One region of the Paenibacillus sp. MER 99-2 genome, then DNA from elsewhere that is predicted to be linked to it. Evidence: predicted binding sites of a transcription regulator. Region 1 holds the regulator's gene; the other holds the start of a gene.

Region 1 (3,215 bases):
ACCAACGGTTTCTCGTCTGATCAATGATCTGATTCAGGATGTATTTCCTAGAGAGTACATTGCAGTTATGGAAGGTGAAGTTGAGACAAGTACAGAACTGTTGAATGAACATTTTGATTATATTTTCTTTACAGGTAGCACTGGTGTTGGGCGTATTGTCATGAAAGCTGCTGCTGAACATCTAACTCCGGTTACGTTGGAACTGGGGGGCAAAAGTCCGGTCATTGTTCACAAGGATGCGGATCTGAAGCTTACGGCTCAACGTATTGTACGTGGTAAATACCTCAATGCTGGACAAACCTGCGTAGCACCAGATTATTTGTTTGTACATGAACAAGTGCACGATGAATTGATTGCATTAATTCAAGATGAAATTCAGGACAAATTCGGAAATGATGTAATGAAGAACCCGGACTTCCCGCATATTGTTAATGCCCGTAACTTTGATCGAGTGTCGAAATTCCTTGAGGATGGTAAAGCGTTGATTGGTGGTCGTTCTGAGCGTGATAAACTGCTTATTGAGCCTACTGTATTGGGTGATGTGGACTGGAGTTCAGCCATAATGCAGGAGGAGATTTTTGGTCCGATTCTTCCGGTTATGACTTATCAAGATCTTAACCCCGTGTTAGATGAGATTGTCCGTCGGCCTAAACCATTGGCACTATATCTCTTCACACAAGATGAGCAATTACAGGAGCAAGTTCTGAACCAAGTGTCCTTTGGTGGAGGCTGTATTAATGATACGTTATCGCATATGACTTCACATTACCTGCCATTTGGGGGCGTGGGGGAGAGTGGTATGGGTTCGTACCATGGACAGCAAAGTTTTGATGTGTTCTCCCATCACAAAAGTATTATGAAACGTACCCAGTAATAATCTTGGAAGTTGCAACGTAAAAAAGAGGTTGTCCTAAATATTAGGACAACCTCTTTGTGTATTTCATTTCATGTGTGATTATTGAAATCTGAAAATCAAATCTTATTAATGAAGATCGCGGAAAAGACCTATAACTTTACCTAAGATGCTAACATGTTTCAAACGAAGCGGTTCAAATGTGGCGTTCTCCGGCTGAAGACGAATATGATCCTTCTCCTTATAGAAGGTTTTCACTGTAGCTTCGTCGTCCTCAGTCATGGCAACAACGATATCACCGTTATCAGCAGTTTGCTGCTGACGTACAATCACGTAGTCCCCATTAACAATACCTGCTTCAATCATACTATCCCCAACAACAGAAAGCATAAATACCTTTTGTTCGCCTACATAATGAGTAGGAAGAGGGAAGTAGTCCTCAATGTTCTCGGTTGCTGTGATTGGAACACCGGCAGTTACTTTACCCACAACAGGAATGCGAGCAACGCTGTGTGCGAACTGGTGGGAGTGCTCTGATTCCTCTTGGCTTAACAATTCGATAGCTCTTGGTTTCGTTGGGTCTCTTCTAATGAGACCTTTCTTCTCCAAACGATCCAAATGTCCGTGAACCGTAGAGCTGGAAGCTAGTCCAACCGCTTCTCCAATTTCCCGTACGGAAGGAGGATACCCCTTCAACCGGACTTCATTGCGTATAAACTCCAGAATAGCCTGTTGCCTGCTGGATATCTTCGACATACCGTATCAACCCCATTTAGTAACGTTTGGGAAAATTATAACATAGAACCTCCGTTCGTACAAACATAAGTTCTAAATAAAATGGGATAAAATCAAGAAATTTGCTACAAAAAGATGGAATTTCGAGCATAGATAATAAATCCTGTGACTTAGGGAATAACCTAGGGAAGATTTAAGTCGGAAATAAAGCGAGAAAAAAGCGAACAATTGTTCCGAAAAAGTTGTTGAACAAAACAAATGTTCGTGTTATATTGTTTTCAACAGATAGGAACAAACGTTTGGAGGTCGATTTTTAATGAGATATTCAACTTATCAAAGTATTTATGAACCAGTAAATTCCGAAGCGGTTAAGACTAACATAGGTAATCTCCAGAAATCATTCGCACAGCTGAAGATGCCAACCTGGATTTTGAAACTGTCTTTGGTGGCTTTCATTATAATTGTTGGATGCAGTACAGTGCTTACAGTATTTGCTGGGAATGAGAACGATTTGTTGCCCGGTGGCAAAATCGCAGTTTCTGAGGGAGATACGTTATGGAGTATTTCTGTAGATTACAAACCGGAAAGCATGGATACGCGTGTATATATAGAAGCAATTAAACAAGTGAATCAACTTCAATCGACTACAATTCAAGCTGGACAAGTGTTGGTTTTGCCCCAGATTTCCCAATAAAGAGTAGATTCTAACTAGCCAGCAGCCCCCGACCTTGACAACCCGTCCCGATCATGTCAAAGTTAATATGACTTTGTAATTTTGGAGGGGACAAGATTGGATATAGATAGCCTAGTAGCACGTATTAACGAATTGGCTCGCAAACAAAAATCTACTGGTTTATCAGAGGAAGAGCTTGCTGAGCGTGCAAAACTTAGAGAGATTTATTTGAACAACATCCGAAGCAATTTCAGACAACAGTTAGATTCCATTGAAATTGTGGATGATGAGAAACATCAAGGCCGCCAAGGCAAACTCAAACACTAGAGAAACCTAATGATATCATTACGATATTTAGGTTTCTTACTGTTATTTTGAGAATGCTGTTTTTTTAGATAAGGGGGAACTTTTGGTTTACAGTCATGTAAGCCGATACAAAGACAAAATAAGGGGGATTCTCATGGCTCGTTCGTTCGAGAGAACGGTTCGCAAAAATTCTAAGCAGTTGAATCATCAACGCAAAAAGAATGGTCAACAAGTTTCAGGTACACCAGGTGTCGATATTTTTAAAGGTCGCAGCCTGTTGTTCCCTATATTCTTGATTGGACTTGCGTTTCTGTATCTATTTATGAGTACATTTCTTGTTAAAGCTCCAATGACAACTTGGGATTGGGTTACCATGCTGCTTTACGTATTTTTGGCTGTAATCTTTCTTCTCCGTCGTCCTTACCTTAAGATTGGAAACAGCACGATTGCGACGATTAAAGGTAACCGTGAGCGGTCAATCGGTGTTGACGATATCGTGAAGTTCCGAATTGAGCCTGGTACAGTTGTCATTGAGCACAACGGTCGTGGTAAGAGATGGGTATTCACTAAATTGTTGAATCGTTACGATACAGATGCGATTACCGAGCGTCTTCTGAGATTTGCCAAGTCGCATCAGATTACTGTGGA
Region 2 (3,215 bases), 410 kb from region 1:
ACCTTTGATAATGAAGATGGTCAAAAAATGGGTCTCAAATATCTATCTTCCCCAGTCTGGAACAGCCTGCGTGCCGTACAGAACAAGCGCGTATATGAGGTGGATTTTCTAAGCTGGATGAATTATGGGCTGCTGTCCAACCGCAAGAAGATTAATGATGTACTGCATTTCTTAGGCTAAACGCTTGTGTGTGTTGCATCATAGAAGTTGTCCTATGCACAGATATGGTTGATGTGTTAAAAAATACCCATGCTCAAATACCGTTCCCCGGTATCCGGCGCAATGCAGAGCACCCGGTGCCCTGGGCCTAATTCCTTCGCGATGCGAAGGGCAGCCCACACCGAAGCGCCAGATGAAGGGCCTAGTAGCAGCCCTTCCCGGGCAGCAAGCTGCCGCATCGTATCCAGTGCGTCCTCATCGGACACCTGGATGATGGCATCCCATATGTCGGTATTGAGAATGTCCGGAATGAACCCCGGACTTGTACCGACAAGCTTGTGCGGTCCAGGCTCGCCGCCGGACAGCACTGGTGAACCTTTGGGCTCGACTGCATAGATGTGGATGCCAGGCAATTGTTTGCGTAATTCTTCTCCAGTCCCTGTAATGGTACCGCCGGTTCCAGCTGTTGCGATGAATGCATCCAACTTTCCGTCCATCTGCTCTATAATTTCAGGAGCGGTGGTGATGCGATGAATATCTGGGTTTGCCTGATTCTCGAATTGCTGAGGAATGAAGCTTCCGGGCAAGCTCGCATGAAGCTCTTTCGCTTTGCGAATAGCACCAGGCATCCGCTCGTCTGCGGGAGTAAGGACGACTTCTGCGCCATATGCCTTAAGGATGTTAATCCGTTCCTTCGACATATTATCAGGCATGACCAGAATGGCTTTGTAGCCTTTGGCTGCCGCGTTCATAGCCAAGCCAATTCCCGTATTACCGCTGGTTGGCTCAATAATGGTCGCTCCAGGAAGCAGCAGTCCGGCTTGTTCAGCCTGGTAAATCAGGTTGTAGGCCGCACGATCCTTAACACTTCCGCTTGGATTAAAATACTCTAGTTTAACGTACACCTCGGCAGAATCGCTGCCCGTGAGCCGGCTCAGCTTGACAGCAGGGGTGTTACCGATGAGTTCGGTGACATCGGCGGCAATGCCTGTATATTTTTTGGATGGTTGTATAGAATTTGAATCCATAAGTCAACTCCTTGATAGATAAGACGTTGGGACGTGTCTTGTTTGGTTCATAAACGATTCGGGTTCATGTCTGATTGGAATGGTTGGATATGTCTACTCCATCTTAATGAAAGTGACCTTGAGAGGTCAACCTATTTGGTTAAGCTGGTTAAGTCGAGCTGAAGCCTTACGAGGGGGGAGAAGTGCATAAACGTTACCTGTAAAGGGAAAAGAAGAACAGGTGGGCAGAGCCTGTTATTGTTATGTCTACAGAATCTATCCTCTTGTATGTAAAGATCAAGATTGTGTTAGATCCGTTTGCAGATGGCGGCTCAGCTCTTTTTTTACTTCATTGCGTGCAAATGTCCACAGCATATAGAACCTTTGCCAGTATCCTCTGCACAGGTACACGGTCTCGATCCCCTCAGTTTGCCTTTTTTCCTCCAGCACTTTGACTCCGCGCGTTCTCATCTGTTGACGAAGGTGCAGCATCTCTTGAAGTACATCATTCTGAATGTTCGTTAACGAGAGGATGTATACCTCGGGCATCTTCAGCAGTAACGTATCTAGTGTGTGAATATCTCGTTCAAGTACATCAAGAAGCAATGTGCGGACAACGAGACCTTTAATTAGGCGGTGATCCTCATCCGCAGGGGATGGGGCGGAAGGAGAGGATGACATAAGTTCACTTCCTTATCCTATAATTGGAATTTTACATTTACAGAACGTATGTTCTTATATTATAATCAATATATGAAATATAGATACGTATTACAACAGAGAAATATTGGAAGCAGGCAATCAGATGAATAGCTGTGGAGAACTGACTGAATGTGCAAGCGTCATTAGAAGATAGTTCGGAGCTGAGAGAAAGGGACAGGCTCTCTCCAAAATTTAGGTATAATTTCAGCGTGCAGAAGGAAACATAAGGCATAAGTAACCGGAATTGATGATGTTACGCAGGCTTTGACCATGGAGGGTGCACGGCGGAGTTGGTCGGAAAGTGAATCTAGTACAATTGAATAACTGTAAATGAATAAGTACAAGTGAACACAGTAATAGATAGAACGATTTTGATAAACAACAAGAATGAATAAATGAATACGCTGAAATGCAACAAATTGCGGTAGGAAGCCAGAGAAGAAGGAATCCTCCAACGTATTCTTTGGCTTCCTGATGACAAGCAATAAAAAAGCTCTGCCTTGGGCGGCAGAGCCTGTGAAATACTGCCGATTCCGCGGCAGTCAGATGATGTGTTCAGACTTGAATACAACACTTCAAGCGAAAGCTTAAGCAAGGTATTGTGGTTTCTCGTAAAGAGCTTCTTTTTCCAAAATGACCTTATAAGGTCGTTCTTTACCCTTCAGAGAAGGACCAATTGTAATGAGTGGTACGGCCGGTTTGTGGAAACGTTCCTCTTCCTTAGGTTCCGGAACCGGTCGTGATGATTCAGGCGCAGAACTGAGGCGTACCTTTTTCTCGCTGCCCCAGCGCTTGCTTATTTTTTTCATTTCCGGTCTCATTCCGGGTCGCCTCCTAACAAATCGTTGATGGCGTTGAACAGTTGACGGTTCTGAAGGTCAATCTGCTGGAATATCGCCTCATCCGCTTCAATATGACCAATGATATGCACCGTAATGACATACCTCTTGGCTACAGGATAGCATAGCAGATATTCTTTCTCAAGGTAATCGTCGTATAGATTAATTTTGATTTTATTTTCGCGGTAAGAATCAATGACCAGTATTCGCTTTGGATCGTCAGGTTGTTTGTCATCATTAGCAGATAAGTCATATTTTCTTCCCGGTTCCCCAACATTACCACATAATTGCTCTATATAACCACGATCATCTGTACGGTAGATGGCTGTACCTCTAACAGCGAATGGAGATTGAGATACAAAGGCAGTTCGTAGTGCGTCGCTCATTCGCTCCAGCATCTTGTCATCTGCTCTGCGGGTGCGCAGCAATTCTCTAAAGAATCGCAGCAGCTTGAGCAGCTGCACCCGCGCCTCTCCTTCGGTTCGTTTGTGTTTCTCAATGATTCGCT

The links. Region 1 encodes LexA, which represses DNA repair genes until DNA is damaged. Its sites were predicted from a motif close to CGAACATATGTTCG; they were not measured.
Region 2: a site for LexA is predicted at 1,889-1,902, ahead of M3636_RS03665 (YhjD family protein). Genes of this name have one in related genera too.

What each region holds. Positions count from the first base shown of each region.
Region 1 is NZ_JAMAUZ010000001.1:1,225,263-1,228,477, forward strand. Features, by position in the region: gene M3636_RS05570 (aldehyde dehydrogenase) at 1-874, shown strand, start outside; gene lexA (transcriptional repressor LexA) at 983-1,609, opposite strand; gene yneA (cell division suppressor protein YneA) at 1,905-2,282, shown strand; gene M3636_RS05585 (DUF896 domain-containing protein) at 2,379-2,588, shown strand; gene M3636_RS05590 (hypothetical protein) at 2,722-3,215, shown strand, end outside.
Region 2 is NZ_JAMAUZ010000001.1:815,157-818,371, forward strand. Features, by position in the region: gene M3636_RS03655 (helix-turn-helix domain-containing protein) at 1-180, shown strand, start outside; gene cysK (cysteine synthase A) at 237-1,187, opposite strand; gene M3636_RS03665 (YhjD family protein) at 1,464-1,847, opposite strand; gene M3636_RS03670 (hypothetical protein) at 2,456-2,689, opposite strand; gene M3636_RS03675 (nucleotide-binding protein) at 2,686-3,215, opposite strand, start outside.